2 regions of the Dellaglioa carnosa genome follow, and region 1 is predicted to be linked to the other one. Evidence: predicted binding sites of a transcription regulator. Region 1 holds the regulator's gene; the other holds the start of a gene.
The links. The regulator NrdR, encoded in region 1, represses ribonucleotide reductase genes. The targets are predictions, from matches to a motif close to ACACNATATATNGTGT.
Positions count from the first base shown of each region.

Region 2: nrdH (glutaredoxin-like protein NrdH) is a predicted target of NrdR. The motif match lies at 2,203-2,218, and genes of this name have one in related genera.

Region 1 covers NZ_JANXLI010000001.1:600,225-606,453, forward strand. The annotation lists gene dnaI (primosomal protein DnaI) at 228-1,166, opposite strand; gene N0K80_RS02965 (replication initiation and membrane attachment family protein) at 1,169-2,566, opposite strand; gene nrdR (transcriptional regulator NrdR) at 2,588-3,061, opposite strand; gene coaE (dephospho-CoA kinase) at 3,095-3,694, opposite strand; gene mutM (DNA-formamidopyrimidine glycosylase) at 3,697-4,530, opposite strand; gene polA (DNA polymerase I) at 4,552-6,229, opposite strand, start outside.
Region 2 covers NZ_JANXLI010000005.1:37,669-43,897, reverse strand. The annotation lists gene nrdE (class 1b ribonucleoside-diphosphate reductase subunit alpha) at 1-1,509, opposite strand, end outside; gene nrdI (class Ib ribonucleoside-diphosphate reductase assembly flavoprotein NrdI) at 1,487-1,867, opposite strand; gene nrdH (glutaredoxin-like protein NrdH) at 1,867-2,097, opposite strand; gene N0K80_RS06245 (class I SAM-dependent methyltransferase) at 2,309-2,911, shown strand; gene tadA (tRNA adenosine(34) deaminase TadA) at 2,912-3,412, shown strand; RNA gene ffs (signal recognition particle sRNA small type) at 3,454-3,540, shown strand; gene dnaX (DNA polymerase III subunit gamma/tau) at 3,628-5,343, shown strand; gene N0K80_RS06225 (YbaB/EbfC family nucleoid-associated protein) at 5,361-5,675, shown strand; gene recR (recombination mediator RecR) at 5,703-6,229, shown strand, end outside.

The DNA.
Region 1 (6,229 bases):
AAATTTAAATCTTTGCCGAAACAAAAATTTCTCCATAGATTTTAACGGATTCAATCCGACCCAACAAAAAGTCAGGCAACATTATGGAAGTGGTCATCACTTATTCTCTGCCAAGAAAGCTTTCAGCTATGCTTTCTCTCCCTGCGGACATAAAAAAAGAATGTAATCTTCCGTATCAATTTAATAACTATTTAACCATTTTTAGTTCATTTTAGCAACTACTAATCTTATTTAGGTCGTCTATTTTTACCAACAATTTTAACTTCTTTTGCTAAAAAATGAACGCGTTCCATGATTCTTTTTGCTTTAAGCGGTTCATCTTCACCCCTTTGACTAATACGCAAATGTTCATCTTCCAATTGTTTCATCGAAAAGTTAGAACTAAAGAAAGTTGGTAATTCCTCTTGCATACGGTACTGCAAAATAACGCCTAAAATATCATCTCGAACCCAGCTGGACATTGCATCCGCGCCGATATCATCAATCATTAAAATTTCAGATTTTTTAACGGCATTTAGCATGTCATAAACGCGATTATCACTAATTGCATTTTTTATTTCAACAGCAAAACTGGGAAAATGCATTAAGGTTGTTTGATAGCCACGGTTGGCCAACTCGTTGGCCATAGCACCTAGGAGATACGTTTTTCCAACTCCAAAACTACCGTAAAAATACATCGCTTGATGATATGCGCTAGGATCGGCCACAAATTCAGTTATGAATTTCAGACTTTGGCTGAGCGCATCCCCTCGCCCATCCATATCAAAATCATTCATCGTTGCATTTTTAATATCTTTAGACATACTCATAGATTTAACACGCTTAGCTAACGCCTTACTTTTTTGCGCCTCAATGAGCGCATCCGTTGGTACATAAGACACATCAATCATATGATTATTCAAAACTAACTGAGGTTTGTAACCGGGCGCTATCATCCCTTTACCTAAAATAATTTTATTTTTTTCAGATAAAAATTCATACAATTTAGCGTCGGCTCTTTGAACATTAGACTCCGTTAATTCAGCTTTATTTTTATCCAAAAAAGCAATCACGTCTGGATCTTCGTAAACTTTCTTCATCAAATCACGATAATTCACGTTAGGATATCGTTCACTTAAGTTTTCATTTTTTAAAAATTTCTTAATTTCTGTCCCTAAATCCTCCATTGTCATCCTCCTTTTGGTGCCGTTTTATTAAACTCATCAAGTTGTCGTTGCAATGCAGCTTTATCAATCTCAGTATCTGCCTCTGGTGCTTGATAATCATCCTTTGCCCAATCAGGCAACGTTTCTTTTTTTATTATTTTTCTTTGACGCTGGTTTGCTACCTTAGTTTCAGTTTTTTTCGTATTAAAATGGCGAACCTGATTAATCGCATCTTCAGGTGTTTTCACTTTTTGCTGTGACCAGTCATTGGCCATAGTATCAACAAATGATTTATTAAGCGTCGCTAAGTCTCGATCAATTAAAATATAATGTATCAAAATATTAATCACTGAATTGGTAAATATTTGGCGTTGTACAAGTTGTTGTAACAGATAGGATTCACTGTCTGTTACGTATCCGCCCTTACTTTCCTTCAATGATTTCAAAAAATCAAAGGGACTGTACGCGTCACTAGCAAGAATTAATTGCGAATCTTCTTCTGAAAAACCAACCTTTTTTAGAGTCTCAACTGATTTTTGACCATTATTCTGTCTATCATCATTCATTGGATCATCTTGTTTTTTTAGTTTAACCTGTTGATTATATTTATGCGCAATCTTTTGCTTAAAGACATTATAATCAACCTCATTGGTTGATAAATCAGCCGCATCACCAATAAACTGTGCCATTTCAATCTCGTCGATATCATACAGGAGATGCTCTGAAACAATCAAATCTCGTTGATTATTAATTTCATCTAAAGACACAAAACTTTTTTTCAATAATTCAATAAAAAATTTAAAATCAAACGAGTCAATAGTATCTGATTCAATCAATTTTTGTGGGGCTTTTTTATTGGTTAAAAACGATTTTTTACTCTCGGAAATAATATCAGGTTTATTAGAAAGATGTACTTGGCTAACTTGGAAAACGTCCAAGAAGCTTTTCGAAATTTCTTTAAATCCGTCTAACTTTAATGTGGGTAATGCAAATCGCGCAGTAATTTCTTTATATCGTGTATCCCCGATTGATTCCCATAACAAGACACTAAGCAAGTCATCCGTAAAAAAATCTGCCGCTTCTAGGGGGCGACGCAACTGATAGACCATCACTTTTCCCATGACGTCATCTTTTTCAAAACTTTTTAAAAGGCCTAAAGCCTCAAGTGAACTTCTTGCTTCATAGAATGCTGCTAAATCAATATTCAGTAACGACAGCAATTCGTTATGCATCTTCCGATTAGATAATTGCGGATTTTGGTTCGCTTCACCCTTTAATAGTGAAAATAGACCACTCGCAATCACACCCATAATAGGTTGATACAAGTAGTCTAATCGTTCTATATCATCATTTGTAACTTTCTCATCCATTAGTACGACGTAGCCATCTTTTGGACTCATATTTTCCCATGTCTCAATCATTGATTATCATTCCTTCAAATCTTACTTATCAGTAGGTGTCTTATCCCGATCCATCATCTCATTCAATTCTTTAAGGAAAACGCCCATATCTTTAAACTGACGATAGACACTGGCAAATCTGATGTACGCAATTTCATCGACATCGGCAAGTAGTCCCATGACGTATTCACCAATAAGTTGACTTGAAATTTCATTTTCGCCTAATGCTCTGACATTATTTTCAACCTGGTCAACAAGATGAGTAATATCCTTCATTGAAACTGGTCGTTTTTCAGCAGATCTGATAATTCCTTTAAGAATTTTTTCGCGGTTAAACTCTTCTCGCGTCCCATTCTTTTTAATAACAAGTAATGGTGTAGCTTCAACCCGTTCAAATGTTGTGAATCTAAATTCACAATTTTCACATTCGCGACGTCGTCTGATAACGCGACCTTCATCTGTTGGTCGACTGTCAACGACTCGAGAGCCATTATGTTGGCAATGTGGACATTTCATTGTGACACCTCATTATTTTTTATTTACATTTATTTAGACATTATTTTGATTACTAAGCCAGTTTAGCACTTGACCCCTTGTAACGGCAACCGTTGTCGAATTATCAATTACAAAATCAGCTAAATCTTTCTTCTTTTGAATTGGCCATTGTGCCTTAATTCTTAATCGCGCCTCAGCAGAAGTCAGCCCATCCCGATTAATTAATCGTTTTAACTGGGTTATTTCGGGTACGAAAACAACCATAACGGCGTCACAGATTGTTTGATAACTCTCTTCAAATAACAATGGCATGTCTAAAACGATTAACGGACTACCTAATTTTCTATGAGATTGAATTTGCGCTAAAATCTCTTTTCTAATAGCGGGATGGATAACGCCATTCAACTTTTCTAATGCGACACCATCACTAAAAACTAATTTTCCTAATTTTTTACGATTTAGCGTGCCATTTTCCATGAGATACTTCTCACCAAATTCATTGATAATCATTTTCAAAGTTTCAGATTCCGGCTCAACAACCTGCCTTGCGATAATATCCGCATCGATTACAGGTACGTTTGAATTCTTAAAAATATGACTAACAGTTGATTTACCTGTCGCAATCCCACCAGTCAATCCAAGTATATAGGTCATATTTAAGCTTTCCTCAGTGGTTGGCAGTGCGGACAATAATGGGTTCCTCGTTGTGCCACCTTTATTTTAACTATGGGCGTCCCACATCTAGGGCATGGTTTACCGGTTTGACCATAAACATTTAAGTCAAATTGAAACAGTCCAGTTTCGCCAAATGCACCAGTATAAGATCTAATCGTTGTACCACCAGCTTGAACCGCAGTAGCCAATTCAAGAATAATATTTTTACGTAAACTACTTAATTTACTATCGGAAATTGAATTTGCTGGTTGTTCCGGATTTATTTTGCTCATCCATAATACCTCATCGACGTAAATATTCCCCAAACCAGCAACCGCTTCTTGGTTCAGTAACACAGGCTTAATAGCCATATGTTTTCGCGCTAAATATTTCTTAAAATTGCTGAGTTTAAATTCATTTTCAGTCGGTTCTGGACCTAATTTTTTAAGACCTGAAAGTTCACGTTCTTGTCCGGTCGGAATTAACTGCATTCGACCAAATTTACGAACATCATTATATCTTAAGTCTTGACCATCAGTTAAATGGAATATAACATGTGAATGTTTTTCAATTGGTTCATCCGTGGCACGAACGAAATATTTACCTTCCATTCGAAGATGAGATACCATTGTCATTTGATTATCAAACCGGAAAAGTAAATATTTACCTAAACGATCGATTGATTCAATTTTCCGTCCCTCAAGTTCATGTTTAAACGGAATGATATCCCCATTTATAATTTTGGGCCATAAAACATCTATGGATTCAATTGTCTTACCAATAACTAACTGACTAAGACCTCTTCGAACCGTTTCAACTTCTGGTAACTCTGGCATACTATCTCCTCCTTACCACTTTTATTTAGTATCAAACCAAGTATCGCCAAATGCACTTTCAACTTTTAGAGGAACCTCTAAAGAAACAGCGGCATCCATAACTTCAGGTACTTTCTTTTGTAAAATGGCAATTTCTTCTTCTGGCGCTTCAAAAATTAATTCATCATGTACTTGCAATAACATTTTAGCTTGCAAATGTTCTTCCTCAAGCATTTTGTTCATATTAATCATCGCCACTTTAATAATATCAGCAGCACTTCCCTGAATAGGTGTATTCATCGCTGTTCTTTCCGCGAATGAACGTAAGTTGAAGTTTCGACTATTAATATCTGGTAAATAACGACGACGATGAAATAGTGTCTCAACGTAACCTTTATCTTTAGCTTCGCGTACAACATTTTCCATATAATCCCTGACACCTGTGAATTCATTTAGATAAGTATCAATGAACGTTTGTGCCTGTTTTCTAGTAATACCAATATTTTTCGATAACCCGAAATCACTAATCCCATAAACGATTCCAAAGTTAACGGCCTTAGACGTCCGACGCATATTTGGTGTTACTTCATCCGGTGAGTCTAATCCGAAGATTCTCATTGCAGTATTGGCATGAATGTCAATTCCCTCTCTAAACGCTTCTTGCATGTTAGCGTCATGGGCAATATGCGCCAAAACACGTAATTCAATCTGCGAGTAATCAGATGAGAATATTTTCCATCCCTTGTGTTCAGGGACAAATGCCTGTCTAATTTTTTTACCTTCGGGAACGCGAACTGGTATATTTTGTAAGTTAGGATCAACAGATGATAACCGTCCCGTTGCCGTTAATGTCTGTAGATATCTCGTATGAACTTTTTTATCGGCATGTCTAACTTTTAATAATCCTTCAACATAAGTCGACTGAATTTTTGCAATTTGTCGATACTTTAAAATTAGGTCCGCGATCGGCGCTACTGTACTAAGTTGTTCTAAAACATCAACAGCAGTTGAATAACCCGTTTTAGTTTTCTTAACAACTGGCAACTTCAATTTTTCGAATAAAATAACACCCAACTGCTTTGGTGAATTAATATTAAATTCTTCATCCGCTTCGGTATATATCTTAGTTTCCATCTCCGTCAAAATAGTTGAAAACTCGCCTTGCATGGTATTTAGTCGATCCGCATCCACAGTAATTCCTTGGATTTCCATCTTGGCTAATACAAGTGATAGTGGGAGTTCCATATCTGTATATAAATTAAGTTGCTCATGGTCGACCAATCCTGCCATCAATGGGGCTTTTAAAAGATGCAAAGCCTCGACTTTTGATGCCATATGATTATAGAAAGTAGCTTCGTCTTCTGGAATTCCACGCTTAACACCTTTTCCATATACTTCCTCATCCGTCTTAACATCATAATAGTCATGTTTTTGCGCAACCTTGCTAAGATCGTCACTATTATCACTTGTATCTAACAAGTATGAGGCTAATAGGAGATCAAATCCAGTTCCATCAAGTTGAATCCCTAAACGGTTTAAAGCAACATAATTACGTTTAAAATTAAATACGTTCTTTGAAATTGAGGCATCCGAAAGAATATTAACCAAAGTAGCCGATTTTAATAACGCAACATCTTGAGTCACAAAGAATTTTTCGCCATCGCCAATAGCAAATCCATCGAAATCCGCTGTATGATAATTATCATCTAACATCTCTAAA
Region 2 (6,229 bases), on a different contig from region 1:
TTTCAATGAATGGTAGTTAAGCATCATGAAGTATACGCTTGTGAAATTGATTGAGTCGGCTGAACCATAATGCATATGATTCTTAGCAAAGTAGGCATGTAGACCCATTGCGCCTAACCCAATCGTATGTGCCAAACTGTTCCCTTTTTGAATAGTAGGGACAACGTTGATATCTGAGCTATCAGTTACAAAAGTTAAAGCGCGAACCATTGAATCAACTGAACGGCCAAAGTCTGGAGAAGCCATCATATTAACGATATTTGTTGAACCTAAGTTACATGAAATATCAGTTCCCATGACATCGAAACCTTGTTCGTTATTGATAACTGAGGGTGTTTGAACTTGCATGATTTCTGAACAAAGATTACTCATGATAATTTTCCCATCAATTGGGTTTGCGCGATTGGCAGTATCAACATTAACGATATAAGGGTAACCAGATTCTTGTTGTAATTTAGAAATTTCAGTTTCTAATTCACGAGCAAGAATTGTTTTCTTAATAATATTTTCGTTGGCAACCATATTGTCATATTCTTTTGTGATATCAACATATGAGTAAGGAACGCCGTATTCTCTTTCAACGCTATATGGATCAAAGAGATACATTGTTGCATTATCTTTAATGAGTTCATAAAATTTATCAGGGACAGTAACGCCCAATGATAAAGTTTTAACACGAATTTTTTCATCAGCATTTTCTTTTTTAGCTGATAGGAACGCTACGATATCTGGATGGAATACATCTAAATAAACAACACCGGCACCTTGACGTTGACCCAATTGGTTTGAGTATGAAAAGCTATCTTCTAACAATTTCATAACGGGTAAGACACCAGAAGCGGCACCTTCAATCCCCTTAATTGGTGCGCCAGCACCTCGTAAATTGCTAAGCGTGATTCCAACTCCGCCACCAATACGAGATAATTGAAGTGCTGAGTTAATACCACGGCCGATTCCGTTCATATCATCCGTAATTTGAATTAAGAAACAAGAAACTAATTCCCCACGACGTTTACGACCCGCATTTAAGAAACTAGGTGTTGCAGGTTGGTAACGTTGATGAATCATTTCATTAGCTAAGTTCATGGCTAAATCTGTATCACCATCGGCAAAGTAAAGAACGTTCATTGAAACTCGATCAATATAATTTTCAAGGTAATAGGCATTGTTATCTGTTTTAAGTGCATACTGAGCGTAGAATTTATAGGCCGCCATAAATGTTCCAAAATGGAATTTTTGAGCTGCTAAATAAGCGTACAACTCTTCAATAAATGAAAATTCATATTTATTATAAAAACCGGTTTCAATATAATTATTATCAATTAAGTAATCAAAACGAGCCTGTAACGAATCAAATTTCATTGTATTTTCAGCAACATTTTCTTTTAAGAAGGCAGTTAAGGCTTCTTGATCTTTTTGAAGCGGAATTTGACCATCTACGGGAATATTAATTTCATTATTTAAATCATAATAAGTGACTTTATCACTATCTAACGTTTTTAATGTCAATTTCATCAACTACTTTCTTCATATTGAGGACATCTTCTTCAGTTCCATTGAATTCGAATTCGTACAATAAAGGAACTTTATAGTCAGTCGCGATATCTTTAGCCGTAAAAATAAAAAGTTGGGCGAAGTTTCGGTTCCCACCGCCAACAACACCCAGTATGTTTTCTCTATTTGATTTGTATTCAATGAAGTCATTAACCGATTCAGTGAGCCCAATTTCATAGGTTGGAACAACCAATATGTAGGGCTCATTTAATTCAACGAATGGGTTCGTTGGGTCAATTTCGAATGAAGGATGGCCAATCTTGTTAATGAAGCGACGTGTCTGACCCGTAATACTAAAGAAAACAATTTTCATTAGACTGCCAACTTTTTAAGCATATCTGGACGGAATCCAGCAATTGTATCAAATCCAGTAGCTTCGACAACAGGAACAGCTTGGAATCCTTGGTCTTTCAAGTAGTCAATTGCGTTGTCATCTTCAGAAATGTTACGTTCGTCAAAGTCCACGTTATTTTCCTCTAAGAAGCGTTTTGTCATTTTGCATTGGATACAGTTATTTTTTGTAAATACAGTTACTTTTTTCATTATATAAATCCCCCTTTAATATTTTGTTAATAAGCTAAGTATACATCACGCAACTCAAAAATCAATTAAAAAAACACCACATTTAGTGTGATTTTAAGTTGCATCACACAAGATGTAGTGTTCAAGGTCTTGACTCGTTTATATTAAATTTAGATTGCGAAAATCGAATTTTCTCCGTATTATAGAAACTATTGAGAAAGTAGGGAAAAACATGACTAACTATTATTTTACGAAAAATCCAGATGTCATTCACAACGAAAAAGAATGGACATTTGAACTGCTGAACAACGAATTTAAGTTTACCACAGATAACGGTGTATTTTCAAAAAAAACGGTCGATTTTGGATCAAGAGTTTTATTAAACGCATTTGCTCAACAAGAAATTATTGCGGGAAATATTTTAGATGTGGGATGCGGGTACGGTCCAATAGGACTTGCTATTGCCAAGGATCAACCCGAACGCCAAATTGACATGACCGATGTGAATGAATTGGCATTAGAATTAGCAAAGAAAAATGCTGGAATTAATAAAATAACTAATGTCTCGATTTTTGAATCCGCTGCGTATGATAATGTCACGAAGACGGATTACGCTACAATTGTGACAAATCCTCCTATTAGAGCAGGTAAAAATGTTGTCCATGATATTTTAAGTGGTGCATTTGATCATTTAAAAGTGGGTGGTCAGTTATTTGCCGTGCTACAAAAGAAACAAGGTGCCGGGTCTGCTCAAAAGAAAATGACTGATGTTTTTGGTAATTGTGAGATTATTTTAAAAGATAAAGGATACTATATCTTGATGAGTGTGAAGTAGATGCCAGAAAAATTAACAGAAGAACAAAAAGAATTTTTTATGCGTGAAGCTTTGTATGAGGCAAGGAATGCAAAAATTATTGGCGAAGTCCCAATTGGTTGCGTTGTTGTACAAAATGGCGAAATTATTGGGCGTGGGCACAATATTCGTGAGCATGTTCAAGATGCAACCTTGCATGCCGAAATATTAGCAATTCAAGAAGCCTGCGCTGCTGTTCATAGTTGGCGCCTAGTCGACGCACAATTGTTCGTTACTTTGGAACCTTGTCCAATGTGTAGTGGCGCAATTATTAACTCGAGAATACCAGAAGTTTATTTTGGTGCATTTGACCCTAAGGCTGGAACTGTGGGTAGCATTGGTAACTTGTTAACGGACGAACGATTTAACCACCAAGCAAAAGTTGAATCTGGATTATTGTTGGATGAAGCCAAAAATCTACTCCAATCATTCTTTAGAGAAGTTCGACGTAAAAGAAAAGAAAAAAAGCGATCACAAGGGTAGCTTTTTTGTTCAATTTAAGGTATTATAATAATTGCCGCAAGGCCTTAAGGCAATAGTGTGCTTACGAATTGTGTCAGGTCCGGAAGGAAGCAGCACTAAGTTTGATTCACTTTGTGCCTTAAGTAATTATGATTAATTAAGACTCTTAGTCAGAAATGGCTGAGAGATTTTTTTATTTAAAAAACTATTTATAGATTTTGAAAGGGGAGATTGTGATGAGTTATCAAGCTTTGTACCGTGTTTGGCGGCCACAAAAGTTTAGTGATTTAGTGGGTCAGGACATGATTACACGGACGTTAAAAAATGCCATTATGACACATCAAACGAGTCATGCATACATTTTTAACGGGCCACGTGGAACTGGTAAAACATCCGCGGCTAAAATTTTTGCCAAAGCGGTTAACTGCCACTTTCAAGAAAATGGTGAACCGTGTAATAAATGTGAAACATGTGTCGCCATTACGAATGGTCAATTAAATGATGTCATTGAAATCGATGCCGCATCTAATAATGGTGTTGAAGAAATCCGTGATATTCGTGATAAAGTTAAATACGCACCCACACAAGCTGATTTTAAAATCTATATTATTGATGAAGTCCATATGTTATCTACGGGTGCTTTCAATGCGTTATTGAAGACACTTGAAGAACCTCCCGAAAATGTTATTTTTATTCTTGCAACAACAGAGCCCCATAAGATTCCAGCAACAATTATTTCTCGAACGCAGAAGTTTGATTTCAAACGAATTACGCCAGCTGATAGTTATGCTCGAATGGTGTACATTTTAACGGAAAAAGAAATTGAATATGAAGAACCGGCGCTTAAAGTTGTCGCAAAAGCAGCTGAAGGTGGTATGCGAGACGCCCTAAGTATTTTAGATCAGGTTATCTCATTTGGCGATAATAAAGTGACACTAGATAATGCGCTATTAGTAACGGGTAGTGTAACACAAGACAAAATTCAAACTTATGTGACAGAAGTTAGTCAAAAAGAAACCACACAGGCACTAGAAACGATTCAAGAAATTATTGATGAGGGTAAGGACTCAACTAGATTAATAGAAGATTTAATTGCGTATGGCCGTGATCTATTGCTATATCAACAAGCGCCAGCACTCATTAATCAACTTGAATTAGGGATGGTTGATGATACATTTAAGACGTTATCACAAACTATTTCTGCTGAATTCTTATACCAAATGATTAATATTTTAAATGAAGTTCAACAACAAATGCGATTTACAACGCATCCAGATGTCTACTTAGAGGTCTTAACGATTCGATTATCACAGTTTAGTACGATAGAAGTGATTAGTGATAATAGTCAGTCTGGACTTAATCAAGAAGCAGCTAAACAAATTGATGACTTAACTAAAACAGTAGAAACTTTAAAAAAACAATTACTTAACTTAAACAAGCATGATGATCAGCATCAAGCCGTAGCGGTAGTAAAACCAAAAAAAAATGTCGCTACACAAAAAAAGGCAACATTAAATTTAAGTCAAATTTATCCCATTTTAGATAACGCTACAAAAGAAAGTTTGGTACAATTAAAACAGGTTTGGCCGGAACTATTGCAACAACTTTCGGTAACACAACGAGCTATTATGCAAGCAAGTGAGCCGGTTGCGGCTAGTCCAGATAGTGTACTTGTTAGCTTTAACTACGATTTCTTAGCTGCTAAGGCATCAGGTGATACAGAACTGCTCGATGCTTTAGGTAATGGGTTAGATCGATTGTTGCATAATACGCCTAAGTTGGTCTGTATTACGGCTGAGCAATGGCCAGAAGTACGTAAATCGTATATCGAACAAAATGGGCACGAAGGAACTGAAACTACGATTGAACCAGTTCCTGAGGTGGTCGAGCAAGTCGTTTCAAAAGCCGAAGAAATTTTTGGAACCGAAAATATAGAAATTAAACAGGATTAGAAAGGGAGTAATTAATAATGATGCGAGGAAATGGCAACATGCAAGGTATGATGAAACAAATGCAAAAATTACAAAAAGAAATGACAAAGGATCAAGATGCTTTGAATCAAACTGAATTTGTCGGTGAAGCTTCAAATGGATTAGTCAAAGTAACCTTTACGGGAGACAAAAAAATGACTGATATTTCAATTAAAGAAGAAGTGGTTGATCCTGACGACGTTGATATGTTACAAGATTTGGTTATCATGGCTGTTAATGATGCGATGACTAAAATTGAAACAACAACGGCAGATAAATTAGGCAAATACTCTCAAGGAATGCCTGGACTATAAACTTAAAGTTAAAGAGGTCTAAAGAAAATGCAATATCCTGAACCTATCGCAAAGTTGATTGAAAGTTATATGAAATTACCGGGTATTGGTGGCAAAACGGCTACAAGATTAGCTTTTTTTACAATTGATATGGATGAAGACGATGTTACGGATTTTGCTAAATCATTGATATCTGCCAAACGCGATCTACATTATTGTAGTATTTGCGGTAATATCACAGAAGAAGATCCTTGTCAGATTTGTTCTGATCCATCGCGTGATCAAACGAAAGTTATCGTTGTAGAAGAACCTAAAGATGTTATGTCATTAGAAAAAATGAAGGAATATCACGGGTTATATCATGTTTTACATGGTGTTCTATCACCAATCGAAGGCAAAGGACCCGAAGATATTAATATCACGAGTTTATTAACAAGGCTTCAAACGCATCCCGATATGCAGGAAGTTATCATTGCGACAAATGCAACACCAGAGGGTGAAGCAACGTCAATGTACTTATCTCGATTGATTAAACCTGCAGGTATCAAAGTCACAAGGTTAGCTCATGGATTGGC